2 regions of the Dyella japonica A8 genome follow, and region 1 is predicted to be linked to the other one. Evidence: predicted binding sites of a transcription regulator. Region 1 holds the regulator's gene; the other holds the start of a gene.

Region 1 (15,406 bases):
GGCTTGTCGGGGGCTTCGCCGTGAACGCTTGTCCATACACCAACAAGAAGACTCGATGGGTGCAGGCAGCGCACGACCCAGGCGCTGCGCCCACCAGTCAAGGAAAACGCCATGCCCCATCAAAAGAAACCTTCGAAGCACTGGTGGTCCCCACTGGCTCTGCTGCCTCTGCTGGTCAGCGGAGTACATGCCGAAGCCGCCGACAGCACCACCCCGCCGAGCCCATCGGCCACGACCGATAGCCAGGCGTCATCTCCCGAATGCGCCCACTTCTACGCTGACATCAATGCCGACCTGAAGGCCGAGATGAAGGCCGGCTGCAAACCTACGGACGCCCAGATTGGCCAGTTGATGAACAACCCCGTGGCCAACCTGGTCATGTTTCCCCTGCAGAACGACTACACGCGCGTCAAAGGCGGACCGATCGGCGACTACAAGGACGTGAACCGCACGCAGTTCATTCCCACCTTCCCCGTCAAGCTCGGCGACGACTGGAACCTGATCAACCGCATCTCGTTCCCTATCGTCAGCGAACCGGTCAACAAGCACATCGGCGGCCTGTTCGGCGATACGCCGCAGCAGATCGCGCAGGACCCTCGCACGCAGTCCATCGTCAACGACCCCTACAGCCGCACCACGGGCCTGGGTGACATCACCTATGTGGGCCTGGTCGCCCCCTCGGAAACCAAGAAGCTGAGCAATGGCGGCGTGCTGGTGTGGGGCGTGGGCGGAACCGTCATGCTGCCCACCGCGAGTGAGGCCGTGCTGGGCACCGGCAAATACTCGGCCGGCCCCACCGCCGTGCTTGCCTACCTCGGTCCGGAATGGATTTTGGCCGTCTTTCCGCAACAGTGGTGGTCGTTCGCCTCCAGCAAGAAAGACCGCCCCAACGTGAACATGACCAATGTCCAGTACATCATCCAGCGAAAACTGGATGACGCCGGCAAGTGGCACATCGGTATGTCGCCCAACATCGCCATCAACTGGAATGCGCAGGGTGGCGGCAACAAGGTCAACTTTCCGGTGGGCCTTGGCATCAACTACTCGACCAAGCTGATGGGCGTTCCCATCAAGTACGGTTTTGAGGTGCAGTACTCCGTCATCCAGCAGTCGTCGATGCCGGGGGCACGCTGGAACTATCGCTTCGTCATCGTGCCGGCCGTGCCCAAGTTCCTGCTCTGAACAGAACGCCTCGCCAAGCCGGTGCGCACGTCATCCACGATGACGCGCGCACCGGGCTCCACCCTGGCCTGGCTAGAGCGAAATCGTCGCCGACAGCATCGCAGGGTTGCCCTGCGTGCGGTTCTTCACATCGAACTCGTGCAGCCAGCGCAGCGAAAATTCGACCTGGCCGCCCTGCCACTTCTTCAGGTAGTTCACCATGGGACCCAGCGACACAGCGCGTCCCTTGAAGCCATTCAAACGATCGGCGAGCGGGCCGGTGTCCTTGTCGATCTGATAGATCCATCCACCCACGGCCCCAATGCCCCAACCCGTGGGAAAGCGCTGCACCAACAGCGAATCGAGATGGAACACCGAGCCATTCTGGTAGTCGGTGGCATTGTCCTTGGTATAGAAATCCACACCGGCCGTCGTGCTCCATTCCAGCGAGCCTTGGCTGAACAACTGCGTGTAGCCCACGGTGGGGGTGAACACCCAGGTATTGAGGCTGGCATTGGCCAGCCGCCCCTTGGTGTAGCTGCCCGTCGGGGCCTCGATGTACAGCGCCAGCGACAGGTGCTGCGTCTGGCTGAAATGGTGGCTGGCGATGATGGGCACGAACGTCATGTCGTACAGGCCGGTCGTGCTGTCGTGCACGCTGCGATGGAACTGCCCCAGGTCCAGGTCCGCGGTCGCCCCCACGTAGGCGAACGGCAGGTCGACCATCGAGGCGAAATTCCACGATGACGGCTTGGTGTTCCAGATATACATGCCCACCGCCGAGAAGAGCTGGAACTCCGCCCTGATGCCCAGCGACGAACCACCACCGGTCAGCGGGACTTCCTTCGAACCGCTGATGTCACCCTTGTAGTACGCATAGCCCAGCTGCCAGTTCCACCCGGACGCAGGCGGTACCAGCCCGGAGTACGAAGCGGCCTGCAGGCCGGTAATCGAACGTCCGACACCGCCTTCTGTCGCGTGCGCCGGAAGGCTGCCGAGAATGGCCAGGACAAGGAAACCCGAGAGAAGTCGCTTCATACAATGATCGCCATTGGCAATGACAGGAAACGCCAGATGCTTGCGTCAGGTAACCCCGACTACACAGTCAGCGTGGCCGTCTGTGCGATGGCGAACAAGCGAAAATCCACCTATGTGGATTACGTATAAATACGGAAACCTCGCGGCAGTTTCATGCCATGAAAAGGAACCGGCGACGCGCCGATACCCTTGGGGCCTGCTTACGATTTCCGCCTGCCCCGCGCAGTGCGCCGATGCACTACGGCGACCCACGATGTCGACGGCGTGATGCCGTCGTCCGGGGCTTAGGCCACAGCGGCACCGCTCTCGGGAATGCGCGCAATGGCTTGTTGCGCGGCCTGCTCCAGCGACCTCACCACTTCATTGACGTCCGCGTTGGCGGGTAGCGCGGTCTCGACCGTCGCCAACGGTTCGGGGAACAGCACGCCGACGATGCACGCGCCCGGAATGCGGGCACGCACCATAGCCACTGCATCGTCGAAAGCGCCCTGCTCGGCGGCGGGGTTGGCACTCACCACATAGACCATCGACACCGCATTGGGCGTCGCATCCGGATGCGGCTCCGCGTCGAAGGCAGTGAAATCATCGATGGAAAGATGGCGTGCATCGATGTGCAGGTCACGCAGGATGCGCGTGAGCAGCTCGGCGGACAGATCGTTGGCAACCGAGCCCAGCCCCAGGCACAACACCACCGAGCCGGCCGGAACGGCAAGCGGCCCCTGCCAGCGACCGTAAGCCTCCTCGCGATGCAGGCGCAGGCTGCGGCCGATGCTCGCGTCCTCCAGCACGGAGGCACGCCGGCGCCAGCGCGTCCACTTGCTCTCGTGGCTGTCCAGCGCTTCCACCACGGTCACGATGGTGCGTTTCACCGAGGTCTGCTGCACCGTACTGATCGCACCGGCCCCAAGATCAACGCGCGCCAGTTGCAACGCCGGCAGCAACACCGCATCGCAATAGGCGGCAAAGCTCTTGCGCTTCAGGAAGTCGCGCGCCTCGCTGAGGATCTCGTTCGCATCGCCCGACAACGCGCGCTGGTACACGCGCTGCGGCATGGTCAGCGCGGGCGCGTCGCCAAGCAGCACGTTGAGCAGGTCCAGCGCCTTCACGTGCCGGCCGGCCACCACCAGGCAAAGGGTCAGCGGCGTGGACATGAGCAGGCCCACCGGCCCCCACAGCCAGCTCCAGAAGATCGCCGCCACCACCACCGCCAGCGGCGACAGGCCGGTGGTGTGCCCGTAGAGAAAGGGCTCGATCAGCTGCGACACCACGATCTCCACGAACAGGTAGAGCACGATCGTCATCGCCAGCAACGACCAGCCCGGCGCCACCGCCGCCGCGAACAGGCTCACCAGGGCCGCCACCAGCCACACGCCGATGTAAGGCACGAAACGCAGGGCTGCCGTGAGGGCGCCCCATAGCGGCGCGCTGGGCACACCGATCACGGTGAGGCCCAGCCAGATCGCCACGCCGACACTGAAGTTCACCGAGAAGGTGGAGATGAAGAAGCGCGACAGGCGTTCGCCCGCGTCGTTGATCGCCGCCGTGGTGGCGCGCAGGTCGGTGCCACCCGCCAGCCGGATGAAGCGATCGCGCAGGGACTCGTGCTCCAGCAACACGAAGATCAGCACCACCAGCACGATGCCCGCGGTTTCCAGCGGCACCCACGCGGTGGACAACACGCGCGTCAGCAACGCCAGTGGCGGAGAGGATGTCTTGCCCGGTGCCTGCGCTGGCTTGGCTTCGGCCGGCGCGTTGGTGAGGTAGGGCGGCGCCACGAAGGCCGGTGCGGCCGTGCCGGCGGGTGCCGGCGCGGCGCCCTGCCCACCGCCGTCGATCACCTTGCCCAGTTCGCCCTGGAGGAAATCCAGCCGCCCCAGCGTCTCCTCGCGCAGCGATTTCACCTTGGTGCGGATGGTCACTTCGTACTGCGGCAGGCTGCGCGCCACGTGCACCACCTGGGTGCCGATCATGGTGGCCAGGCCGGAGACCACGACCACCAGCGCCAGTACGGCGATCAGCACTGACGCGCCGTGGCCCAAACCGACGCGACGGGACAGGCGCACCCACGGCGCCACCAACAGGCTGAGAAACACCGCCAGGACGATCGGCACCAGCACCTCCCGCCCGAAGTACAGCAGTGCCAGCACGCAGGCCGCGGCGACGATGACGACCGCGCGCTGGCTGGCCGAGGCGGCAGGCGATGCGGGGGCTTGCGACGACATGGGCGGCTCCTATCCATCGCGGCACGGGCGGGGCAGACGGATGGCCCCGGGGGTGCCGCAAGGATAGCCTCGACCGGTGACGGATGGATCAGGCCGCCTCGTGCTCCAGCGGCAGGCGGCACAGCCGACGAACGTCGAGCAAGGCCACGAAGCCGTTCGGCGAGGGCAGTACGCCCTGCACGGGGTCATCCTCGCGCGCCGCGCCGCCGGGCAGCGGTGGCGCAACGTCGGCCGCCTTGGCCGACAACAGGTCGCCAATGGCATCCACGCGGATGCCCACCAGGTGCGGACCGTGCGAGAGCATCACCAGGCGCACCTGGAACGGGTCCACCCGCCCTTCCTCGTCGAGTCCGAGGCGACGCCGCCCGTCCAGTACCGGCACGATGCGTCCGCGCAGATGGCGAATGCCCAGCAGGTCAGCGGCCGCACCCGGCACGGGCGTGAGCTCGCCGTCGCGCAGTACTTCGCTCACCTGCGTCAGCGGCGCGGCATACCACTGCCCGCCGATGCGGAAGGACAGCCAGTCCTCGGTGTTGTGTCCCTGGGTCATGACACGCTCTCCCCTGCTCTGGTCTTGGCGACCGGTACGACGAATATGCAATTCACGGGCCATGCTCGGGCGAGCTCACGCGCGCGCCGCCGACGCTGATGGCACCGGCGGCGACATCGGGCAGGGAAACCTGCGGCGCAAGATCCGGCCGCGCATCGCCGTCCTGTTGCGCGGTGCGCACGGGTCTGGCGAGGATGACCTTGTTCACCGGCGCGTCTTCCACCGGCTTGGGCGCCACCACTTCCACGATCGGTGCGGACTTGCCGGCTGCCGGTGCCACCGCGACCACGGCAGCGGGCGCTGCGGGCGCTGCCGACACGGACGGCGCGGGCGCACCGCGATCGTCCGCCGTCAGCTGGCCGTTCTGAAGGTCGTTGAGGAAGCGCTTGGGCGCGTCCTCTTCGCTCAACACCACGATCAACACGCGGCGATTGTGGTTACGACCGTCCGCCGTGGTGTTGTCGGCACTGGGCCGGTACTCGCCCCAGCCCATGATGCCCAGCCGCGACGGATCCACACCCTGCTCGGAGAACAGTCGCGCCACGCTCGCGGCGCGCGCGGCGGACAGCTCCCAGTTGGACGGATACAGCGCGGTATTGATGGGACGGTCATCCGTATAGCCCTCGATGCGCACCGCATTGGGAAACGGCTTGAGGATGGACGCCATGTTGTCGAGGATGTCGTTCGCCTCGGGCGAGAGCCTGGCCGCGCCGCTGGCGAACAGGATGTCGGTGCGCAGCTCGATCTCCAGCCACGACGTGGTCTTGCGCACGATCACCATCTGCTTGTCGATCAGGGGCTGCAACGCGCGCTGCACCTGGTCGCGGATCGATTCCAAGTTGCGCTTCTCCTGTGACTCCGAGCCCGAGCGCGAATCCGCGACACGCACCAGTTGCGGGCGCGCTGGAATCGGCACGCTCACCGGGGTGGTGGCAGCGCCCGGCCGGGACTGCGGTGACGCAATGGCCGGATCGACGTTGTGCGGCTGCGCACGCGTCTGCGGCATCGCGGCGATCACGTGGCTGGAGCCGTTGAACGCCTCGATGATGGAGTTGGACATCACGCGGTACTTGCCCTCGTTCACCACGGAGACCGCGTACATCACCACGAAGAAGGCCAGCAGCAGCGTCATCAGGTCGGCATAGGGGATCGCCCATGCCTCGTGGTTGACGTGGTCCTCGTGATGTTTTTTCTTCCTGGCCACGATGCTGCGCCCGGTTACGCCAGGTAGCCTTGAAGCTTGGCTTCGATCTGGCGCGGGTTGGCGCCTTCGGCGATCGCGACCAGGCCTTCGATCAGGATTTCGCGCATCTGCGTCTGCTTGTGGATCAGCGCCTTCAAGCGGGCCGACATCGGCAGCATCAGCAGGTTGGCCAGCGCCACGCCGTAGATGGTGGCCACGAACGCGGCGGCGATGCCGTGGCCGAGCTTGCTCGGGTCGGCCAGGTTCTGCATCACCGCCATCAGGCCCATCACCGCGCCGATGATGCCCATGGTCGGCGAGAAGATGCCGGCGTTCTCGAATACCTTCGCACCGGCCAGGTCGTGATGCTCGCGCGCGCCCACTTCCACTTCCAGCACGCCGCGGATGGCCTCCGGCTCGCTGCCGTCGACCAGCAGTTGCAGGCCCTTGCGCACGAACGTGTCGCTTTCCGAATCGATCTGCGGTTCCAGGCCCAGCAGGCCCTGGCGGCGCGAAATCTCGCTCCAGCCCACGATGCGGCTGATCAGGTCCGATGGCTGATGCTGCGGCGGCTTGTACACCAGCGGGAACATCGACATGGCGTGCTTGAGCACCTTGCCGGAGTTCTGCACCAGCAACGCGGCGATGGTGCCCAGGAACACAATGACGAACGCGGCCGGGTTCCACAGCGCTTCCACGCTGGAACCCTTGAGGACGGTGCCGACGATGATGACGATGAACGCCAGGATCGTGCCGATGAGACTTACCAGGTCCATGGTCAGCTATTCACACGCAGAGTGGGGAGGAGTTGACCGTCTGCGCCGGACAAACCGGCCAGATCCATCACCAGCGCCAGACGGCCGTCGCCGGTAACCGTCGCACCCGCCACGGCGGGCACGCCTTCGAACAGGGGACCGAGCGGTTTCACCATCACGTCTTCGCGGCCGATCACCTCGTGCACCAGGCAACCCAGGCGCATGTGGCCGATGTGCAGCACCACCACGTGACGGCCCGACGGGCCTTCCACGCCGACCCAGCCGCCAAGGTCTGCCAGCGCCAGCGCGCGACCGCGATGCGAGGCCACGGCGCGGCCGTCGAGCTGTTGCTGCTGGCCCGGCGCCAGCTCGAACACCTCGTCCACGTTGCTCAGCGGCAGCGCGAGCAGGCGCGCTCCCACGCGCACCATCAGCACGCGCTGGATCGCCAGCGTCAGCGGCACGGCCAATTCCAGCGTGCTGCCCTTGCCCAGCTGTGAGCGCACGGAAAGCGTGCCGCCCAGTTCCACCACGCGCGTCTTCACCACGTCCATGCCCACGCCACGACCGGAGATGTCGGAGACGGTGGCCGCCGTGCTGAAGCCGGGGCGGAAGATGATTTCGTAGCATTCGTTCTCGGTAAGGCGCGAGGCCTGCGCCTCGTCCATCAATCCTTTCTCCACCGCCTTGCGGCGCAGGACCTCGGGATTCATGCCGCGCCCGTCGTCGGACACGGTGATAACGATGCGCTCGCCGCGCTGACTCGCACCCAGCGTCACCTTGCCCTTGCGCGGCTTGCCGGCGCGCTCGCGTTCTTCCGGCATTTCCAGGCCGTGGTCGAGCGCATTGCGGATCAGGTGCACCATGGGGTCGGCAAGCGCCTCGACCAGGCTGCGGTCGAGATCAGTGCCCTCGCCTTCCTGCACCAATTCCACGTCCTTGCCGAGCTGGCGCGACAGGTCGCGAACGATGCGCGGAAAACGCTGGAACAAGCGGCCGACCGGCTGCATGCGCATGCCGAGTACGGCGTTCTGCAGGGCGTCGGCGACGCGATCCAGTTCCGTGGCGGCCAGTTCGAGCGTTTCGTCGCCGTTCTTGGCCGCGAGGCTCAGCAGGCGATTGCGCACCAGCACCAGTTCACCGGCGCGGTGCACGAGTGCATCGAGGCGCGCGGTGTCCACGCGCACGGTGTTTTCCGGCGCAGGGGCTGCGGCCTTTGCCGAAGCAGCGGGCGCCGGCGCGGGAGCGGCCACCGGTGCGGATGCCTGCGTGCCCGGCACGCCACCCTTGCCATGGAGATTGTCGAGCAGCGACTCGAATTCGTCGTCGGAAATCGTGCCGGCCGTGGTGGCCGCCGCCGGCGCTTCCACCGCACCGGGCATGCCGCCCTTGCCGTGCAGATTGTCCAGCAAGGCCTCGAATTCGTCGTCGGTGATGCTGCCCGAGGACGATTCCGCCGCCGGTGCGCCCGGTGCGCCACCGGTGCCATACAGGCTGTCCAGCAGGGCCTCGAATTCCGAATCGTCAATGGTGCCGTCACTGGGCGGCGGCGCCACCGGCGGAGCGACGGGCTTGGGCACCGGCTTGGGAGCCGCCGCACCGGGCATCAAGCGCTGCAGCAGCGCCTGCGGCGGCATCGCCATCGGCTGGCCACCGGCCAGCGCGGCCATCATGTCGTTGAGCAGATCCAGCGCTTCGAGCAGTGCGTCCATGCGCGCGGCATCGAGCAGCAGCTGCCCGTTGCGCGCCACGTTGAGCAGGTCCTCGGCGTGATGGCACAACTGCACCATCGGCTCGATGGCCAGAAACCCTGCGCCGCCCTTCACCGTGTGGAACGCGCGGAACACGGCGTTCAGCAGCTCGGCGTCGCGCGGCGAGCCTTCCAGCCCGATCAACTGTTCACCCAGGCGCTGCACCAGCTCCCCGGCTTCCACCAGGAAATCGTTGCGCAGCTCGCTGTCCAGCGTGGGATCCATCAGGCGTGTGTCCTTGGTGCTTGTTCATGAACCCGGCATTGCTTCACCGTCATTCCAGCGAAAGCGGGAGGCGCTTCATCAACAGCCGGATGGCTGGTCATCCAGTGACTTTCACGCCATGCCAAAGTCACTGGATCCCCGCTTTCGCGGGGATGACGGTGAGGAAGTAGCCGCCATACCGAGATCATGACCAGGCTCTTAGAAACCGAATTCGCTCAGCAGGCGATCCGCCTCGTCCTGGCTGGTCACCTTCACCGGGCCCGCGGCGGCTTCACCCGTTGCCAGCGCGCCGGTCAGGCTCACCAGTTCCAGCAGCGAGTTCTCCACGCTGCCGATGAAGTTCACGACTTTCTTGATGCGCTGGCCGGACAGGTCCTGCCACGACTGCGCCACCACGAAATCGGCCATGCCTTCGCGGTATTCGTTGGCGAACGACTGCGCCTGCGTGGCCAGCACGTGGGCAACGTCGCCTTCGCTCGTGCCCTCGATCACCGCGCTGGCGTTGGCGGCCAGCGTCTCGGCCTGCGGGCGCATGCGCTCGGCGAAGTCGAGCGTGCGGTGCGCGGCCTGCGAGCTCATTTCCAGCACGTCCTGCAGGTGCTTGCGCGCGTCGGCGACGCTGCCCGGCACGCCTTCCTGCGCGAGGTCGCCGCCCAGGCGGCGCACGGCATCGTGCAGGTCGCGGGCCAGCAGGCCCAGGGCGCGGAACAGGCGCTGCTCGCGCTGGCGTACCAGCACGTCGAGCGCCTGTTCGAAGGCAGCACCGTCGGTGCTGTTGAGAAGATCGTGCAGTTCCTGCGGCATCGATTCGCCGGCTAGCAGGGAGACTTGTGCGTTCATGCGTTGGCTCCGCTGGCGGCCAGGCGTTCGAAGATCTTGCTGAGTTTTTCCTGCAGGGTGACGGCGGTGAACGGCTTGACGATGTAACCGTTCACGCCCGCCTGCGCGGCGGCGATGATCTGGTCGCGGTTGTTTTCCGCGGTGACCATGAGCACCGGCATGCCCTTGAGCGAAGGCTCGGCGCGGATGGCGCGCAACAGGTCGATGCCCGTCATGTTGGGCATGTTCCAGTCGGTCACGACCATGTCGAAGGCGTTGTTGCGCAACATGGTCAGCGCGTTCTCGCCGTCGTCGGCTTCCTGGATCAGCGTATTGCTGAAACCGAGCTCGACCAGCAGGTTGCGAACGATGCGCCGCATGGTGGAAAAGTCGTCCACCACGAGGATCTTCATATTCTTGTCCAAACGCTTTCTCCGCTGCGCGTCACTTGGCTAGATGTGGTTGCTGAAACGACTGCTTGTACTGGGCGCCAACCCGATGGCCGCCGCGCTGCGAGAACCGAGAGCCCGTCTCTTCCGCTCCGGCGATCGCGCCCGTGTTACATGCCTTTCGTTCCCTTGCGTTGTTTCGCTGACCTCTCGGCCTGCCCCTCATGCCAACCGCTCATGCGCGCACGCAAGCGCACGATGGCCTGGCCGTGGATCTGGCACACGCGCGACTCCGTCACACCGAGCACCGCGCCAATCTCCTTGAGGTTCAGCTCTTCCTCGTAATACAGGGACATCACCAGCTGCTCGCGTTCCGGCAGACTGCCGATGGCCTCCACCAGCGCCTCGCGCATGCCTTCGTGCTCGACGCTGTCGGCCGGGCTGAGGCTGTCGCCGTCGACCACGTCGAACGCCGCGCCACCGTCCGCGTCGTCCGGCGCGGAGAGGCTGAGCAGGCGCGCGCTCGCGGCATCCGCCAGCACCTGGTGATATTCCTCGGCACCCATGCCCAGTCGCCGCATCACTTCGGCGTCATCGGCATCCGCACCGGTTTCGATTTCAATCTGACGAACGACCTCCGCCATTTCGCGCACTTTTCGATGCACCGACCGTGGGGTCCAGTCGGTGCGCCGCAATTCATCGAGCATCGCGCCACGGATGCGGATACCCGCAAACGTCTCGAAGCTCGCGTTCTTGCCGGTGGTGAAATTGCGGGCAGCCTCCAGCAAACCGATCATGCCGGCCTGAATCAGGTCGCTGACGTCCACGCTGGGCGGCAGGCGACCCATCAGGTGATAGGCGATCCTGCGTACCAGGGGCGCGTGCTGGCGAACCAGTTCGTCGGCACTCTGCCGCTGCAGCTGCAGATATTCGGAAGCCACGCTCATGTCACCACCCCGTCGCTACTGCGGCCTGCCTGCTGAAAAAGGCGATGCGGTCCAGGCCCAGTCGCTCGGGTTCACCCCATGTATCGACCGCACCCGCCAATTGCTTGAATGCCTGCCCCGAACGGCTCGACGGCCACAGATCCACCACCGCGCTCTGGCGGCGGATGGCCTGCTTGAGCCGTTCGTCGTGCGGGACATGCCCCATGAATTCCAGCGCCACGTCCAGGAAGCGGTCGCACACCCGTGCGAGCTTCTGGTGCAACTGCTTGGCCTCGCCCAGGTTGCGCACCATGTTCGCCACCATGCGGAAGCGGCGCACGCCGAAATCGCGGCTCAGCACCTTGAGCAAGGCGTAGGCATCGGTCAGCGAGGCCGGCTCGTCGCACACCACCACCACCACGTCGTCCGCCGCCGCGGCGAACATCGCCACGTTGTCGGACAACCCGGCGGCCGTATCCACCACCAGGTAGTCCGGCGGCGTGATCAGATCGTCGAAGGCACGGATCACCGCCGCGTGCTCGCCGGCACCGAGCTGGGCAAGCCGGCGCGTGCCCGAGCCGGCCGGCACGACCTTCAGGCCGTGCGGCGCGGGCATCAGCAGCTCGTCGATGGTGCAGCTGCCGTCCAGCAGGTGGCCAATGTGGCGCGTGGGCGTCAGGCCCAGCAGCACGTCAATGTTGGCCAGGCTCATGTCCGCGTCGAGCAGGATCACCTGGCGCCCTTCCCTGGCGAGCGCCATGCCCAGGTTCACCGATACGGTGGTCTTGCCCACGCCGCCCTTGCCACCGGCGACCGCGATGGCGCGGCAACGCTTGCGCGGCGCCACCCCGCTCAGTCCATAGGCCTGGTCCTGCACCGGCGCCTGCCGGCTATGTCGTTCGGTCAGCGCACGCAACATGCTCTCCAACCCCATCGCCTGGTTCATTGCGAAAACACCGCTCATGCGCTTGCCACCGCTAGTCCGAAACGATCCGCCATGACCATGTCATCCGCCGCCGTGTTGCCCTTGAGCACCTGCGCGGCACGGCACACCAGCACCCGCGCATCGGCGGTGGCGATGTCCTCCGGCACGCGCTGGCCGTCGGTGATGTAATCGAGCGCGAGACGGTGACGGATCAGCACCGACAGCGCGCCGCCGAGGCTGGGGGCCTCGTCGAGTTTGGTGAGGATGCAGGCGTGCGGCTGCACCGGCAGGTAGGCGCGCACGGCCTCGTCCAGCGAGGAGGCGTGCGCGTTCGCCGCCAGCACCAGGCAGGCGCGCAGGTCGCCACCGTTGCGCAGCACGTCCAGTTGTTCCGCCAGGCGCGGATCGCCACCGGCGAGGCCGGCGGTATCCACCAGCACGGTGTGATGGCCGCGCAGCAGCTCCAGTACGTGGCGCAGGCTGTCGGCGTCGTAGGCGGGATATACGCGCACGCCGAGCAGGCGGCCATAGTGTTCCAGCTGCGCCGCCGCGCCGATGCGGTAATGGTCGGTGCTCACCAGCGCGACCTGCGATGCGCCATGGCGCATCACCGCGCGCGCGGCGAGCTTGGCGATGGTGGTGGTCTTGCCCACGCCGGTGGAACCGACCAACGCGGTGACGCCGCGACGCTCGGATTGGTCGCGCGGGCTGATCGACAGGCTGCGGCTCAACACGCCCAGCGGCAGGTAACGCGCCTGTTCGGCGTTGATTTCGACGGGAAGCTCGCCCACCAGCTGGCGCGCGACGTCCGGCTCGATACCCAGGCGGGTCATCTCGCGCAGGATGCGGGCACGCATCGGCTGGCGGCGCTCCATGTCGTTCCAGATCAGGCTCGACAGCTGCGTCTCCAGCAGGTCGCGCAGGCTGCCCAGTTCGGCGCGGACACGTGCGGTGTCCTGCAGGGCGCGTTCGAGCAGCGGGTGGATCGAGGCCGGCACGTCGGCGGCATCGCCCGCGTGCGCCGCTTCGGTCATCGCGGGCTTTGGCTCGACGGCCCGGCTGGCCGGGGTGACCGGGGCTTCCACGGTCCGGACCACGGACGCTTCGGCCACCGGTTCCACGCGGGGCGGCATGGCGCGGCGCGAGAGCGACACCGTCACGCCTTCGTCGTCGCGACGGCTGGCCGTCGGCAGCGGCGGCGGCGTGACGTCGGAACGTCGCGCGGCAACCGTCTTCATCTCGACAGCCGGCGCGGGAGCGACGGCGCGGTTTTCCACTTCCAGCGGGGCGCCGTGGCGTGCCGCTTCGCGAACCAGGGCTTCGTCGAAATCGACAGCGGCGATGATCTCGATGCCGTCATCCATCCGGCGGGTGGACAGGATGACCGCATCCGGCCCCTGGTCCTCGCGCACCGCACGCATGGCCTGGCGCATGTCAGGGGCCACGAAACGCTTGATCTTCATGCCTTGTGGCTCCGCGACACGGTGGCGAGCAGTGCGTGGCCCGAACGCACGGCCATGCCTTGCATGCCGTTCGCCGCAGCCCCCGAAAGCCGGCTTGTTGCGCCTTCGCTACGCATCCCTCATTCCTTCGCTCGTCTGTTCGTTTAACGGCCCAGCGCCTGCACCAAACGCACTCGGCGGTTGTCCGGCACTTCGTTGTAGGCCAGTACGTGCAGGTTCTGTGCCACATGACGGGTGAAGCGCGCGAGCCACGGACGGAGCTGCGGCGCGACCAGCAAAACCGCCGGTTCGCCGCTCATTTCCTGCTTGCGGGCGGCGTCGGCGACACCCTGCTGCAGGCGGTCTGCCAGGCCCGGTTCCACCGCGGCGCCCGCCACGCCGCCATTGGCGAGCGATCCCATGAGGATCTGCTCCAGTTCCGGCGCCAGCGTGATGACCGGGATCTCCGTGCCCAGCCCCGAGATCTCCTGCACGATCTGGCGCCCCAGCGCCACGCGCACGGCGGCCGTGAGCGCGCCGGGATCCTGACTCTGGCCGGCGTGTTCCGCCAAGGATTCGACGATGGAGCGCATGTTGCGGATCGGCACCCGCTCGGCCAGCAGGTTCTGCATGACCTTGACCACCACACCCAGCGACAGACGCTTGGGCACCAGATCTTCCACCAGTTTCGGCGCGGTCTGGGCCAGGCGGTCCAGCAACTGCTGCACGTCCTGGTGGCTGAGCAGCTCGTGCGCGTGGCTCTGCAGGATGTGCGAAAGGTGCGTGGCGATGACGGTGGCCGGGTCGACCACGGTGTAGCCCAGGCTCTGCGCGGTCTCGCGCTGGCCCGGCTCGATCCACAGGGCCTCCAGGCCAAACGCCGGATCGCGCGTGGGAATGCCCTGCAGGCCGTCCTGCACGCGGCCGGGGTTGATCGCCAGCAGGCGATCGTTGTGCACCTCGGCCTCGCCCATCGGCACGCCCATCAGGGTCACGCGATAGGTGTTCGGGCCCAGGTCCAGGTTGTCTCGGATATGCACCGCCGGCACCAGGAAGCCCATCTCCTGCGACAGCTTGCGGCGCACCGACTTGATGCGGCCCATCAGCTCGCCGCCCTGGTGCGTGTCCACCAGCGGAATGAGTCGATAACCCACTTCCAGCCCCAGTGGATCAACGCTGGCGACGTCTTCCCAGCCCAGCTCCAGGCGCTCCGTCGGGGGGGCGGCCGGCGGCGGCACGTCGGCGGCGGCCTTGGCTACGCGTTCCTGCGCCTCACGCTCGCGCTTGATCATCAGCCACGCGGCGCCGCCGCAGGTGCCGCCCAACAGCAGGAAGGCGATGTTCGGCATGCCCGGGATCAGGCCCATCACGCCCAGCACCACGCCGGCCACGGCCAGTGCGCGCGGCTGGCCGAACAGCTGGCCTACCAGCTGCTTGCCCATGTCGGTGGACTTGGACACGCGCGTAACGATCACGGCAGTGGCAATGGACAGCATCAGCGACGGCACCTGCGCGACCAGGCCATCACCGATGGTGAGCAGCGTGTACGTCTTGGCTGCCTCGCCGGCGGAAAGGCCGTGCTGCAGGATGCCGACGAAGAAGCCGCCGACGATATTGATGATCAGGATCAGGATGCCCGCCGTGGCGTCGCCACGCACGAACTTGGAGGCACCGTCCATCGAGCCGTAGAAGTCCGCTTCCTCGCGCACTTCCTGGCGACGCTCGCGTGCCTGTTCCTGGTTGAGCAGGCCGGCGTTGAGGTCGGCATCGATGGCCATCTGCTTGCCGGGCATGGCATCCAGGGTGAAGCGCGCCGTCACTTCGGACACGCGCGTGGCGCCCTTGGTCACCACTACGAAGTTGATGATGGTGAGGATGGCGAACACCACCAGGCCCACGGCGAAGTTGCCGCCGATGACGAACTCGCCGAAGGCCTCGATCACCTTGCCGGCCGCGCCGGGACCGTCATGGCCGTGCAGCAGCACCACGCGGGTGGAGGCGATGTTCAGCGCCAGTCGCA
Region 2 (15,406 bases), 1.9 Mb from region 1:
TTGGGCAGCGACGACACCGGCAGGAAGCGCATGGCGACCAGGCCCACCAGCACGAGGGCGATCATCAGCAGCGAAGTAGCCACCGGCCTGAGTACGAACAGGCGGGAAATATTCATCGGATCGCGTGCCCGGCGCTCACGAGGAGGTGTTGGCGCTGCCGTGCTTCCGCTTGCCGCCATTCCCGGCGGGCGGTGCGCCCATGCTGCCCGCGCCGGCCGGATGCGCCTGCGCGACCTTGATCTTCGCACCGTCGCTCAGGCGGTCCATGCCATCCGTCACCACCTGCTGGCCAGCGTCGAGTCCGCTGAGGATCGCCGTGAACTGACCGTCGCTGGGACCGGGCGTGACCTTGTGCACGGACACGGTCTGGTCGGCATTGACCAGATAGACATAGTCACCCGGCGCGCCGCTCTGCACCGCGGGCGTGGGTACCAGCACGGTTTTCTGCAGTGTATCGACCAGCATGCGCACGTTGACGAATTCGTTGGGAAACAGCGACTCGTCGTCGTTGGCGAAGGTGGCGCGCAGCGTGACGGTGCCCGTGCTTGTTGCCATCTGATTGCTCAGGGCGTAGAGCGTGCCGGTGGCGATCTGCTTGCTGTTGTCGCTGCTATAGGCGGTCACCGGCAGCTTCGCGCCCGCATTCACACGCTGTAGCACCTTGCCCAGCGCGTTCTGCGGCACGGTGAACTGCACCGTGGTCGGCTTCATCTGCGTGATGGTGACAATGCCGGGCGAGGTCGACTGGGTGACGTAATTGCCGGGATCGACCAGGCGCAATCCAACGCGTCCGGCGACCGGCGCGGTGATGTGACAGTAGGTGAGGTTCAATTCGTCCTGCGCAATGACCGCCTTGTCCGCCTTCACGGCAGCTTCCGTCTGGGCCACCGTGAACTTCTGGTCGGTATAGGTCTGCTCGGCGATGGATTTCTGCTCGTGCAGTTGCGTGTAGCGGGCCAGGTCGGTGCGTGCCTGCTCCAGCGTGGCTTGGTCTTTCGCCAGCTGGGCTTCGGCCTGCTGTTTGTTGATCTCGTACTGGCGCGGGTCGATCTGCGCGAGGAACTGGCCTCTTTCAACGTCCTGGCCTTCCTGGTAGCCCACCGCCGTGAGGTAGCCGCTCAGCTGCGGCAGCACGTTGACGGTGGCCACCGGGGTGACGGTGCCCAGTGCCGTGAGCAATTCGGGCATGTCGCCAAGGGTGGCGGTGGCCGCGCTCACCACCTGCGGTGGCTGGCCCGTTTTTGCCTTCTGTCCGGTGAGAAGGTGGACCACCATCAACACCACCAGAAGGAGGATGACCACGGCGACGATCAGTACGCCGCGCCTTCGGTGAGGATGCCCGGACCATTGGGCAGTGTTGGCACTCATGCACCATCTCCCAGCAACTCAAGTTCACAAGACGAGCAAGGTCATGTCGTCATCGTGCCAACCTGTCCACGGCAGTGCATTGCGTGGAACGTCGTCGACGGATGTCAAACGATCCTTAGGTCCATGAGGTTGACCCGCTGCAGGGCTGGCGCCAACGCCACCTTCCCCTGGTGGTGCGGGTGCGCGCAGGGCGTGTTTCTGCGGGTGAGAGATGACACAAGGGCTGTCACGGACGAGTGATGCCTCGCGGCATGGCGTATCCGCTTCATTAAGAAATGTTCATCTGCCCACGACCGTGGCCGGGTCAGACCATGCGCGTGCGCTTCCACCACCCGGTGACCCGTTCCTCGCGTACCAGCGTGAACAGGCCCGAGCCGAGGATGAGCGCGATGCCGATCAGCATCGGCCAGTCCAGTCGATCGCCGAACAGCCAGTAACCGAAGAGGATTGCCCACAGCATTTGGCTGTATTGGGTGGGGGCGATGCGGTTGGCTGGCGCGTGGTGCGTGGCGAGCATCAGCAGCACACCGGCGAGTCCCGCGAGCAGGCCGTAGCCGGCCAGCAGGAACCATTGGTGCAGGTCCGGCCAGACGAAGCCGGGCGCCATCAGCAGGCCGCCGCTCACCAGCGGGCCGATGACGCCAGCGCCGTACAGGCTGATGCGTTTCTCGTGCGGGCCGGCCATGCGCAAGGCCACTACCGACACCGCGCCGGAGAGGCCGCAGGTCATCGCCGCGAGGTGGCCGACGCCCAGCGCGCGGAAACCCGGGCGCAACACCACCAGCACACCGATGAAGCCGACGATCACGGCCGACCACCGCCGCCAGCCGACGTGTTCCTTCAGGAAGATCACCGACAGCAGTGTGACGAAGATCGGCAGCAGGAAGATGAGTGCGAACGCTTCGGCCATCGGCAGCGCCGTGAAGGCGATCACCGCGGAGATATTGCAGATCGCGCCGGTGATGGCGCGGATCCACCACAGATGCGGCTTCTTCGCACGGAAAACGTCGACATAGCGGTCGTCGGGATTCCGGATGAAGGGCAGGGCGCTGAGCATCAGCACCGCGCCGAAAAACACCGCCTCGTAGGCCGGCAGGGTGCCGTGCAGGGACTTCACGAACGCATCGCTGATCGCATAGGCGGCGTAGCAGGCGAAGCCGAGGAGGACACCTTTGAACATGGACGATCCAGCGGGGGCGAGATGACCGACCGCCGCGCCAGCCAGCCGCAAGCTATCCCGGGGTGGGGAGCCTGGGCTCGCCCCGGGCCAAGAGCAGGGCGCGACGCCGGGATCCCAGCCAGGGCTGGGACGACGGGCAACGGCATGGTCCCACAGGCCGTCCCGGGCGCCTAGCCCGGCCCTGTTGCACTCCGCCATGACCGGCCCGGCGAAGCAGGGCTAGAATGGAGGATTGTCCCCAAGCTACGGAAGTTCACGCATGTCCGCTCGCCTGAATCCCCTTGATCTTTATGACGTCCGCTCGATGCTGTCCGACGAAGAGCGCATGGTGCAGGACGCCGTCGGCCGCTTCGTCGACGAGCGCGTGCTGCCGATCATCGGGGATTGCTTTGATCAGGGTCGTTTCCCCAAGGAACTGATTCCGGAAATCGCGAGCCTGGGCCTGCTCGGCGCCACCATTCCCGAGAAGTACGGCTGCGCCGGCATGAACGGCGTCAGCTACGGCCTGATCTGCCAGGAGCTGGAGCGCGGCGATTCGGGCCTGCGCAGCTTCGCCTCGGTGCAGAGCTCGCTGTGCATGTACCCGATCTACGCCTACGGCACGGAAGAGCAGAAGATGCACTACCTGCCGAAGATGGCGGCAGGCGAGATCATCGGCTGCTTCGGCCTCACTGAGCCGCACGGCGGCTCCGACCCGGCCAACATGAAGACCCACGCCAAGAAGGACGGCGGCGACTGGGTCATCAACGGCGCCAAGATGTGGATCACCAACGGCAACGTGGCGAACATCGCCATCGTGTGGGCGCAGACCGACGACGGCATCCAGGGCTTCATCGTGCCGACCGACACCAAGGGCTTCACCGCGCAGGAAGTGCACAAGAAGATGAGCCTGCGCGCGTCGGTCACCTCCGCGCTGTTCTTCGACAACGTGCGCGTGCCGGAGGCCAACCGCCTGCCGAACGTGAAGGGCCTGAAGGGTCCGCTGGGCTGCCTTACGCAGGCCCGCTACGGCATCACCTGGGGCCCGATCGGCGCCGCGCAGGCCTGCCTGCAGGAAGTGCTCAACTACACGCGGGAGCGCATCCTGTTCGGTCGCCCGCTGGCCTCCAACCAGGCCATCCAGATCAAGATGGCCGAGATGGCCCGCCGCATCACCATGGCGCAGCTGCTGTCGCTGCAGCTTGGTCGTCTGAAGGACGCCGGCACCATGCAGCCCACGCAGGTGTCGCTGGCCAAGTGGAACAACTGCCGCATGGCCATCGATATTGCGCGCGAATGCCGCGACATCCTGGGCGGCGCGGGCATCACCACCGAGCATGTGGCCATCCGCCATGCGCTGAACCTGGAATCGGTCATCACTTATGAAGGCACCGAGACGGTGCATCAGCTGGTGGTGGGGCGTGAGTTGACGGGGATCAACGCGTTCTGAGCGCTGAATCACGAATTCGGCAGGGCAGATAATTCCTCACCGTCATTCCCGCGAAAGCGGGAATCCAGTGACTTTCACGCCAAGTCCAAGGCACTGGATCCCCGCTTTCGCGGGGATGACGGTGAGGGTGGCGGGGCGTTGACGTTGGGATGCATCCCATGAACTGGCAAAACATCCGCATCGAAACCGAACGCCTCGTCCTGCGTCCGCCGCAGGCCGAGGATTTCGACGGCTGGGCCGCCAACATGGCCGACGCCGAATCCGCACGCTTCATCGGCGGCCAGCAACCGCGCGCGGTGGCATGGCGCGGTTTCCTCACCATGGTCGGTTCGTGGGCCATCCAGGGTTTCGGCATGTTCTCGGTGATCGAGAAGGACACCGGGCGCTGGATCGGCCGCATGGGCCCGTGGTTTCCCGAAGGCTGGCCGGGCCGCGAAGTCGGCTGGGGCCTGGCACGGCATGCATGGGGCAAGGGTTATGCGATGGAAGGCGCCGCCGCCTGCATGGATTTCGCCTTCGACCAGCTCGGCTGGGATGACGTGATCCACAACATCGATCCGGCCAATGCACCGTCGCAGGCGCTGGCGGCAAGGCTGGGATCGCGTCTGCGCGGCCCCGGTCGCCTGCCTCCGCCGTTCCAGGATGCCCCCGTGGAGATCTGGGGGCAGACGCGCGACGAATGGAAGCGGCGCGCATGAGTCACGTGACGCCCGCGCTATACACCACGCTGGCGGAGATCGTGCCGGAGCTGCATGTGCAGTGCCTTGATCCCTGGTGTCTGATCGGCAGCGCCGCGGCCTTGCTCGCTGGCGCTGACGTGGGCGTGGCCGACGTGGATGTGCTGACCTCGCGCGAGGACGCCGAACGCCTGATGGCATCGTGGAGCGAGCGGCGCGAGCACGTCTACGAGCCGGCAGGCGCCGAGCGCTTTCGCTCGCACTTCGCGCGTTTCCGTTTTCCCGGCATGCCCGTCGAGGTGATGGGCGGACTGGAGCTCAACCGGGGCGACGGCTGGAAACCGGTGCAGGCCGGGCGCCTGACGCTGGTGGGCCTGAACGGGCTCGCCGTACCCGTGCCGTCCATCGAAGACCAGATTCGCATCCTCGAAAGTTTTGGACGCGAGAAGGATCACCAGCGGGCGACACTCTTGCGCAAGCTTTCCGGTTCGCCGCTGCGGATCGTGCCGTAACGCGACATGCTCACCCACCTGAATCGCCTCGCACACCATACTGGCGCGTGTGCCGCCACCCACCCAATAATCCCCTGATTGCCGCCCCGCGGCTGTTCGTTGACGAGACACCATGACCGCCATTCCGTACTCCCTCACCGGCCGCCACAAGGGTTTCAATCGCGCCGAGATCGTCGACCAGAACTTCACCGAGTTCGTGCAGCTCTGGCAGGGTGACGTGCACCAGCCGCGCGGTGACCATGCGCCGGTACTGCCGGGCAGCGCGCTCAATGCCCAGGGTTTCCGCGAGCTGCTCGAATCGCAGCTGATCAGTCGTCATCTCGACCTGATGGCGCGCGTGCTGCGCGTGCAGAACAAGGTGTTCTACACCATCGGTTCCAGTGGCCACGAGGGCAACGCCATGGTCGCGCGCCTCACGCGCCACACCGACCCGGCGTTCCTGCACTACCGCTCCGGCGGTTTCATGGCCGAGCGCTTCCGCAAGCTGCCGGGCATGGATCCAGTGATGGATTCGGCGCTGTCCTTCGCGGCCAGCATGGAAGATCCCGCCTCCGGTGGCCGCCACAAGGTGTGGGGCAGCAAGCCGCTCTGGGTGTTGCCGCAGACCTCCACCATCGCCTCGCACCTGCCGAAGGCGCTGGGTACGGCCGTCGCCATCGAACAGGCGCGCCGCATCGGCCACAAGCTGCCGATTCCGGAAGACAGCATCGCCATCTGCTCGTTCGGCGACGCCTCGTCCAACCATGCCACCGCGCAGACCGCGTTCAACGCTGCTGCCTGGACGGCCTACCAGAAGCTGCCCGCGCCCGTGCTCTACGTGTGCGAGGACAACGGCATCGGCATTTCGGTGAAGACGCCGAACGGCTGGGTGGCGAACAACTTCCGTCATCGCGCTGACCTTGATTACTTCTATGCCGACGGTCTGGATCTGGCGGATGGTTACGCCCAGGTGCAGGAGGCGGTGGAACACTGCCGCACCACGCGCCGCCCGACCTTCCTGCATCTGCGCACGACGCGCGTGATGGGCCATGCCGGCACCGATTTCGAAATCGAGTGGCGCAGCGTGGAGGAACTGTTCGCGGTGGAGGCATCCGACCCGCTGCTGCGCTCCGCGGAGATCGCGCTGTCGTCGGGCCTGTATACCAAGGAGTCGCTGCTCGCGCTGTACGAAGCCACGCGCAAGCGCTGCTTCGAAGCAGCCGAGGATGCCGATCGCCGCCCGCGCCTGACCTCGCTGGAGCAGGTGATGAAGCCGCTCGCGCCGTACACCCCGGCGGCGGTGAAGGCCGAAGCCGAACGGGCGGACTATCAGGATCGCCGCCTTGCCGCCTTCGGCAGCGAAGAAAAGCTGCCGGAAAACCAGCCGCCGCGCCATCTGGCCATCCAGATCGGTCAGGCGCTGCACGACATCATGGCGAAGTATCCCGAGTCGCTGCTGTTCGGCGAGGACGTGGCGCAGAAGGGCGGTGTGTACACCGTCACCAAGGGCCTGCAAAAGGCCTTCAAGGGCAGCCGCGTGTTCAACACGCTGCTGGATGAAACCATCATCCTCGGCCTGGCGCAGGGCTACGCCAACATGGGCATGCTGCCCCTGCCGGAGATCCAGTACCTGGCGTACTTCCACAACGCCTGCGACCAGATCCGTGGCGAGGCGGCATCGTTGCAGTTCTTCTCCAACGACCAGTACCGCAACCCCATGGTGATGCGCGTGGCCAGCCTGGGCTACCAGAAGGGTTTCGGCGGCCACTTCCACAACGACAACTCCATCACCGCACTGCGTGACATCCCGGGTCTCGTGGTGGGTTGTGCGAGCCGTGGCGACGACGCGGCAACCATGCTGCGCACGATGACCGCGCTGGCCAAGGTCGACGGGCGCGTGTGCGCTTACCTCGAACCCATCGCGCTGTACATGACCAAGGACCTGTACGAAGCCGGCGACGGCCAGTGGCAGTTCGCCTATCCCGCGCCGGGCGAGGCCATGACGCTGGGCGAAGGCCGCATCTACAACGAAGACGCCAACGATCTGGTCGTGTTCACCTTCGGCAATGGCGTGCCGATGTCGTTGCGCGCGGCGAAGACTATCGAGGCTGAACTCGGCTGGAAGGTGCGCGTGGTGGATCTGCGCTGGCTGGCGCCTCTGAACAATAACTTCATCGCCGCGCAGGCAAAGTCCGCCAAGCGCATCATCGTGCTGGACGAAGGTCGTCGCAGCGCCGGTGTGGGCGAGGGCATCATCACCGCCATCGTGGAAGGCGGCAGTGGCGCCACGCCGCTGGAGCGCGTGGTGGGTGCCGACACCTACACGCCGCTCGCCGGTGCGGCCTTGCTGGTGTTGCCGGGCGATGCCGACGTGGTGGCTGCAGCCCGCAAGCTGGCCTGACCGACAAGGGGCGGTGCCGCTGCCACGGCGCCGCCTCGCCTCCCTGGCGAGCCGGTGGGTGTGCGGCATCACCATTGGAGGTTTTCATGCAGCACCGCTTCATCATCACCTTGGGGTTGGTCGTGGCCTGCGCTGCGTGTTCGCAGCAACACGAAGGCCATGGGCCATCCACCGGCAGCACGCCACCACCCGCGACGGCATCGTCAAGCCCGGCTCTGGCAACAACCTCGGCCACGCCCAGCGGCCTGACCTATCTCTACGACCTGATGCAGCGCCCGGATTTCTCCACGGCGTTCGCGGCGCTGTCAGGCGCCGACCAGTTGCCGGCATGGGCAAAACAGGGCGGTGTGGCGACACCCGCGCAGCAGGTGGTGGTGGATGGACACACGCAGTTGCTGGCTACGGCCTGCAAACCGCATGACTGTCCTTCCGAGCGCATCCTGATTCTCTACGACGAGAGCACACACGCCATGTCGGGCCTGTTCGCGCGGCGCAAGCCCAATGCGGCGAACGACGCGGACAGCAACGATCCGGCCAACGACGACCTGATCTGGCTGGGCGCGCCGGATGAGGCTTCGAAGCAGTTGCTGCAGCACAAGCTGTATTCGCCGGATTGAGCCCCGGCTGTTTCCTGTGGGAGCGCACCCTGTGCGCGACTGCGCCCGCTTACCTGCTTCGGTGAGCGGTTATCGCGGGGCCAGTCGCGCACAGGGTGCGCTCCCACAAACAGCCTTCAGTGCCGGGATGCCCGCAGGCGCCACCACTCCGCACCACCGATGCACACCACCAGCCACGCCAGCCCGCTGACATAACCGGCCACCACGTCGCTGAAGTAGTGTACCTGCAGCACGATGCGGCTGAGGCCGATCACACCGGTCATCGCTACCGCCGCGGCGATGATCCAGCGATGCCAGCGGAGCGGCAGCAGGCGCAACAGCACGTAAGCGAGCATGCCGTAGAACACGATGGCACCGAAGGCGTGTCCGCTGGGAAAGCTCCAGCCGTGTTCAACCATGAAGCCGTGGTTGTTCAATGGGCGAGGGCGCTGGAACAACGCTTTCAGGCCACTGTTGAGGGGCACGATGCCGGCCATGGCGAGGGTCCAGCAGGTGGCCAGCCGCAGTTGCCGGCGCAGCAGCAGGGCGGCAAGGACCAGCACGGTTGCCGCGGCAACGGAGCCCAGGTCGCCCAGGTGGGACACCGCGGCGACCATTCGCAACACACCGGGCTGCATGCTGGCGTGCAGATCCTCCGCCAGTGTCTGGTCGAACGCAGGCAGCCAGCGCGTGGCTTCTTCCTTCAACGCGATCGCGATGGCGGCGAAGAGCAGGCACATCGATGCCAGCATCAGTACGGCGGTGAATCCGCGCAGTGCCGCCGGTTGGCCGCCTGCCGCCAGGATCTTCTCGCCGTACCGGCGATTCCATTGCCATGCCACGTCGCCCGTCGCCAAGGCAGCCACCAGCAACGCCGCCCAGACGGGCAGGGCATGGATGGCGATCCATTCGACCAGGTCGTTCATGCGTGCTCCTCGATGCAACGCTGCATGATCCGGGCTGCGGCGCGTGGCGTCGAGAGGCAGGGAAACGTGACTTTCAGTGCTGGATCAGGAACGCCTTTGCCACGATAGTTGGGCTCATTGCCTTGGCGGAGTCACTGAATGTTCCTGCGAACCCTTTCCCCGCGCGTCGCGGGTTGTTGTGCCCTGCTGTTCCTGACGGCGCCGGTCTGGGCCCAGACCGCGCCGGCCGCAGCGACGCCCGCGGCCGTGGCGAGCCCGGCACAGCCAGCGCTGCCGGGCCAACTGCAGGATTTCACCGGCTACGTGGACAGCGTACGCAAGCAGTTCGATGTACCGGGCATCGCCGTGGCCATCGTGAAGGACGGGAAGGTGGTGCTGGAGCAGGGCTATGGCCTGCGTGAGATGGGCAAAGCCGAACCGGTGGATGCGCGCACCCGCTTCGCCATCGCTTCCAACACCAAGGCGTTCACCGCCGCCGCGCTGCAGATGTTGGCGGAGGAAGGCAAGCTCAACATGGATGACCGGGTGATCGATCACCTGCCGTGGTTCCAGATGTCCGATCCGTACGTGACGCGCGAAATGCGCATTCGCGACCTGCTGGCGCATCGCAGCGGCCTGGGGCTTGGCGCGGGTGACCTGCTGTACTGGCCGCCCACCGCGTACTCCACCAAGGAGGTGGTGCAGCGCCTGCGCGACGTGCCGCTCGCCACCAGCTTCCGCAGCGCTTATGCCTACGACAACATCCTGTTCGCTGTCGCCACGCTGGTGATCGAGCAGGTGTCCGGCCAGAGCTACGCCGATTTCATCAGCCAGCGCATCTTCAAGCGCGTGGGCATGGACGAATCGCTGATCGACATGACCCAGCTCAAGCCGGGCATGGACGTGGCTACCGGCCATGCCAAGTTCAACTTCACCGAGTTGAAGCCGGTGCCTGCGATGGCCTGGTCGAACAACCCGGGCGCCGGCGGCATCTATGCCAGCGTGCACGACATGGCGAAGTGGATGAACGTGCAGCTCGCCGGCGGCACGCTGCCGGATGGCAAGCCGCTGTTCTCCACGGACAGCCAAAAGCAGATGTGGTCGATGCTCACGCCCATGAAGATCTCCGAGCCGCCGGTGCCGGAACTCAAGGCGACGCGCCCGAACTTCGCCGGCTACGGCGAAGGCTGGTTCCTGTCCGATTATCAGGGCCAGCGCCTGGTGTGGCACACCGGCGGCTGGCCGGGCATGGTGTCGCGCGTGACGCTGGTGCCCGAGCTCAAGCTCGGCGTGGTAGTGCTGACCAACCAGGAATCCGGCGCCGCGTTCAATGCCGTCACCTACCGCGTGCTGGACGCATACCTCGGCAAGGACAAGACCGACTGGGTGGCTGCGTATGCCGCTGCCGTGAAGAAGTCCGAAGGCAATGCCGACGACAGCTGGAAGAAACATGAGGCGGCGCGCGACAAGAGCGGCAAGCCCTCGCTGCCACTGTCGGGCTATGCAGGCACCTTCCGCGATCCGTGGTACGGCGACATCGTGGTGAGCCAGCAGGGCGGCAAGCTGCGCATGACGTTCGCCAAGACCGCGCAACTGGTCGGCACCATGACGCCGTGGCAGCACGACACCTTCATCGTGCGCTGGAACGACCGCTCGCTCAATGCCGATGCCTTCGTGAGCTATGCGCTGGATGCCGACGGCAAGATCCGCGATGTGCGCATGCAGCCGGTGTCGCCGATGACGGATTTCAGCTTCGATTTCCAGGATCTGCGCCTGTCGCCCGCCAAGGCGTCCGCCAAGCCCTGACCAATAGCAGGGGCACCAAGCGTGGGGCGCTGCCTATAGTGGCGGCGTCCCCACGATGGAGCGGTACCTCATGAAGCAATGGATGGCGGGACTGTTGTCCCTGTCGTTTTCGGCCGCGGGTGTCGCGGCTCCGGTCACCTGCGGTTATGGCGTGTATGGCGTTGCCGGCAAGCCGCCGGTGGTGATTTCCAATCCGACCTCCAAGGGCACCCAGGCGCCTGAGCGCTATACCTTCCTGGATGGCCGGCGCGGTGACGTGAATGGCGCCGATGCACCGGTACGCTGCGAACGTGGCGTGGTGAGCGTGCGGCAGGACGACGGGCAATACGCCGTGCAGCCCAAATGGGCGTTGCGCGAGACGCCCACGCGATTCAAGAGCCACGGCACCGAGCTTGCCGGCGTGCTGATCGAGCCGGCACAAACCAATGGCAAGCCGCCCCTGGTGGTATTCGTGCACGGCTCGGAAAAGACACCGGGCATCGGCGGTTATTACCCCTATATGTTCGCCGCGCAGGGACTGGCCGTCTTCGCGTACGACAAACGCGGGACCGGTGCCTCCGACGGCGACTACACGCAGCACTTTGAACTGCTGGCCGAGGACGCCGCCGCAGCGATGGAGCAGGCCCGCAAGCTGGCCGCCGGGCGCGTGTCGCGCACGGGCTTCTTCGGCGGTAGCCAGGGCGGCTGGGTGGCGCCCCGCGCGGCGGCCCTGTCGCACGCCGATTTCGTCGAGGTGGGTTTTGGCCTGGTGATGACGCCGCTGGAAGAAGACCAGCAGCAAGCCGTGGTGGAGATGCAGGAGAAGGGTTACGACGCGGCCGCCATTGCCCGCGTGCGTGAAGTCACCGACGCCACCGGTGCTGTGATGGCCTCGCACTTCACCTCCGGTTACGAGCAGCTCGCGGCCGTGAAGCGCAAGTTTGCCAACGAGCCCTGGCTGCACACCATCGAAGGCGAATACACCGGCGAGCTGCTGGCGGAGAACGAGGCGGACCTGCGCCGCACCGGCGCACCGCGCTATGACAACCTCAATATCGACTGGCATTACGACGCCATCGCGGCGATCCGCGCCCTGGGCATTCCGCAGCTGTGGGTGCTTGCGGGCGAAGACCGTGATGCACCCGAGGCGCTCACCAGCGAACGCCTGATGGCGCTGAAACGCGAAGGCAAGCCCATCGAACTCTACGTGTATCCGCATACCGATCACGGCATGTATGAGTTTGTGCAGGACAAGGACGGCACGCGGCACGTCACCCGCATCACGGACGGCTATTTCCGCCTGCTGGCCGACTGGATCCGGCAGCAGGACAAGCCGCCTTACGGCACGGGCGAGCGCATGCCGTGATGACCTGCCCCCGGGGCAGGGATGGACATTGGGGCCGAAAGCCCCGAATGTTTCGCCACCAGGGATGCTCTGATTTTGCTCGTCATCCCAGCGAAGGCTGGAATGACGAGCAAAAGCGCCGTTTGTTCAGACCGTCCCCAAGGGATAACCACTGGGAGGGGTCATGTCGTCATACCGACTGAAGTTCGGAGTCCTGCTGTGCCTGGGACTGGTCGTGGGCTGTGCGTCAGCCGACGGAGTCAGCGTCCGGCAACGTTTCCATGTCGATCTGGGTGTCGCTGGCACCGAGGTGGCCTCCGGGCGGCTGTTGGTGTTCGCCGAGCCCGCGGCCAAGGCCGAGGCAGATGCCGGGAAGGCCAAGGTGGCCGAGGTGGACTTCGACCCGCTCAGGCCCGACCAGGTGAGCGTGGCAGCGCGGGAAGCCGGGCGGCTGGTGGCTGGCAAGGGCGTAGACATCGATGCCGATGATCACGCCTATCCCGCTGCCTTTGCCCGCTTGCCTCCCGGCGACTACTACGTGCAGGCGGTGCTGGACACCAACCACAGCTACAACTACACCGGACGGGCCACCGGCGACCTGGTCAGCGAAGTCGTCAAGCTGCACCTGCCGTCGACGAACGTGCCGACACTGAAACTGGCCACGGTCGTGCCCGCACACGACGCCTGGGTGCTGCCGCCGTCGGCCCCACAGGCCATGCGTGATGCCTTGCCCGAGGCGCGCAGGCACGTGCAGGACCTCGACTTCACCAGCCCCGCACTCACCGCGTTCTGGGGGCGCCCCATCCACATGCGCGGGTTCGTGCTGTTGCCGCCGGGCTATGACGCCAAGGCCCGCACGACCTACCCGGTGGTGTATTTCACGCATGGTTTCGGCGGTGGCCTGGATCACTTCATCGGCGGCATGGCCAACACCTGGCTGGCGATGTCCAAGGGCGAGATGCCACCGATGATCTGGGTCTACCTCGACGAGTCGTCCCCCACCGGTACGCACGAGTTCGCCGACTCGGTGAACAACGGTCCGTGGGGCAAGGCGCTTACCGAGGAACTGATACCGCACTTGGAATCGATGTATCGCATGGACGCGAAGGCATCCGGCCGTTTCCTCAATGGCCATTCGTCCGGCGGCTGGGCCACGCTGTGGTTGCAGACGCGCTATCCGAAGGTATTCGGTGGCACCTGGTCCACCTCGCCCGATCCCAGCGACTTCCACGACTTCACCGGCATCGACCTCTACGCGCCGCACGCGAACGTGTACCGCAAGGCCGATGGTTCGTCCTATCCGCTGATCCGCGACAAGGGCAAGGTGCTCGCGACCTTCCAGCAGTTCGCGCAGGTCGAGCGGGTGCTCGGCAGTTACGGCGGGCAGATTGCCTCGTTCGAATGGGTGTTCTCCCCGCGCGGCAAGGATGGCCGTCCGCTGCCCATGTTCGATCGCGATACCGGCGAGGTGGATCCCGGCGTGGTCGACTACTGGCGTGACCACTACGACATCGCGCGCCGCCTGCAGGATCACTGGCCCGAACTTGCGCCCGACCTGGACGGCAAGATCCACCTGATCGTGGGAACGGCCGACACCTTCTACCTCGATGGCGCCGCGCACCGGTTGAAAGCGGTGCTCGATGGCCTGCACGCGCATTCGGACATCCGCTTCCTGCCCGACAAGACGCATTTCGATCTTTATGCCGTGGGCAACGATCGCTCGGCGCTGCTCAAGCAGATCGCGTGGGAGATGTACGCGGTGGCACGTCCGCAATCGAGCCTGAAGCGCGCTGCGGCACCCTAGCCTTAAGGCATAGGCTGTTAGTAAGAGCGGGGCCTCGCGGCCCCGTTTTTTTTGGGCGCCGGATCACATTGTCTCGATCCAACGGCCGCGAGTGTTCGGACGGCTGAACCGATCTCGCGAGAAACCTCACGAATCTCACGCAGGTCGCGGGCATGCCACGCGACGCCGCGCCTAAAGACCCTCTGCGCCACGCCGATAGCGCTCAACGCAGGGGAAGGAAACATCCAGGTTGCCGGTGATGCTCAAGCAGCGACGCGAGGGCACGTCACCGCCTGTCTGCGAGTCGCCGGGACATGGTTGGTCTCGCAGGGCAGCTAGCCGGACGGATCCTCCCCACGCGCCAATGTCACCGGGCCACCGCGTCCGTGTTCTTGCCAACGAGGGAGAGGGATCATGGGTAAAGAAACACCGGATATGCCGCTTGAGCCGCATGAGCTGCGCGCGGTCAACGAAGCGCTCCATCGCGTCCAGGCAGTGATCGAGTTCGATCTGAAAGGAAAGATCCTCACCGCCAACGACAATTTCCTCAATGCACTGGGCTACACGCTGGAGGACATCCGCGGCCAGCACCATCGCATCTTCTGCGAGCCGGCCTACGCGGCCAGCCCCGCGTACAAGAAGTTCTGGGAGAACCTGGCCAAGGGCATTCTCGATCGCGGCGAATACAAGCGCATCGCCGGCGACGGCCGGGAAGTGTGGATCAACGCATCGTATAACCCGGTCTTCGATGACAGCGGCAAGCCCTATAAGGTGGTGAAGTTCGCCACCGACGTCACCGCGAGCCGGCAGGAGAAGGCCGAGTTCCAGGGCAAGGTCGATGCCATCAACAAGGCCCAGGCCATGATCGAGTTTGATCTTGGCGGCCAGGTGCTGACGGCCAACCAGAACTTCCTCTCGGCCATGGGCTACGCGCTGGAAGAGATCCAGGGCCATCACCACCGCATGTTCTGCGAGGACAGCTACACGGCCAGTCCCGCCTACGCGGAATTCTGGGCCAAACTCAATCGCGGCGAATTCGATGCCGGCCGCTACAAGCGTCTGGGCAAGGGTGGTCGCGTGATCTGGATTCAGGCCAGCTACAACCCGATCTACGACGGCAACGGCCGCTTGTGCAAGGTGGTGAAGTTCGCCACCGATGTCACCGCGCAGGTGGAGCTGGAAGAAAGGGTGAAGCGCCGCGCCGCCGAAGACCAGCGCAAGGTGGAGGAACTGCTCAAGACCGTGCGCCGCGCGGCGGAAGGCGATCTCACCGGCGAAGTGTGCGTGGAAGGCAGCGATCCCATCGATCAGCTCGCGGACGGCATCCAGCAGATGATGGGCGACCTGCGCGCCGTGATCGGCAAGGTGGTCGATTCGGCGGGCGGGTTCTCCGGCAGCTCGCAGGAGATCGCCAGCCGGGCCAGCGCCGTCGCCAGTGGCGCACAG

The links. The regulator FliA, encoded in region 1, starts transcription of late flagellar genes. The targets are predictions, from matches to a motif close to TAAAGTTTNNCNNNCNNNGGCCGATAA.
Region 2: a site for FliA is predicted at 14,154-14,180, ahead of HY57_RS10195 (methyl-accepting chemotaxis protein). Genes of this name have one in related genera too.

Annotation. Positions count from the first base shown of each region.
Region 1 covers NZ_CP008884.1:4,366,092-4,381,497, forward strand. Annotated here, with positions in the region: gene HY57_RS18570 (hypothetical protein) at 112-1,182, shown strand; gene HY57_RS18575 (SphA family protein) at 1,255-2,199, opposite strand; gene HY57_RS18580 (AI-2E family transporter) at 2,484-4,421, opposite strand; gene HY57_RS18585 (chemotaxis protein CheW) at 4,510-4,971, opposite strand; gene motD (flagellar motor protein MotD) at 5,024-6,175, opposite strand; gene HY57_RS18595 (flagellar motor protein) at 6,190-6,930, opposite strand; gene HY57_RS18600 (chemotaxis protein CheA) at 6,933-8,885, opposite strand; gene HY57_RS18605 (protein phosphatase CheZ) at 9,084-9,725, opposite strand; gene cheY (chemotaxis response regulator CheY) at 9,722-10,129, opposite strand; gene HY57_RS18615 (RNA polymerase sigma factor FliA) at 10,264-11,040, opposite strand; gene HY57_RS18620 (P-loop NTPase) at 11,042-11,965, opposite strand; gene flhF (flagellar biosynthesis protein FlhF) at 11,980-13,407, opposite strand; gene flhA (flagellar biosynthesis protein FlhA) at 13,551-15,406, opposite strand, start outside.
Region 2 covers NZ_CP008884.1:2,456,859-2,472,264, forward strand. Annotated here, with positions in the region: gene HY57_RS10135 (efflux RND transporter permease subunit) at 1-116, opposite strand, end outside; gene HY57_RS10140 (efflux RND transporter periplasmic adaptor subunit) at 136-1,368, opposite strand; gene HY57_RS10145 (DMT family transporter) at 1,673-2,548, opposite strand; gene HY57_RS10150 (acyl-CoA dehydrogenase family protein) at 2,808-3,977, shown strand; gene HY57_RS10155 (GNAT family N-acetyltransferase) at 4,136-4,675, shown strand; gene HY57_RS10160 (hypothetical protein) at 4,672-5,166, shown strand; gene HY57_RS10165 (thiamine pyrophosphate-dependent enzyme) at 5,279-7,546, shown strand; gene HY57_RS20875 (Ivy family c-type lysozyme inhibitor) at 7,633-8,163, shown strand; gene HY57_RS10175 (phosphatase PAP2 family protein) at 8,280-9,068, opposite strand; gene HY57_RS10180 (serine hydrolase) at 9,207-10,853, shown strand; gene HY57_RS10185 (alpha/beta hydrolase family protein) at 10,924-12,198, shown strand; gene HY57_RS10190 (alpha/beta hydrolase) at 12,362-13,981, shown strand; gene HY57_RS10195 (methyl-accepting chemotaxis protein) at 14,375-15,406, shown strand, end outside.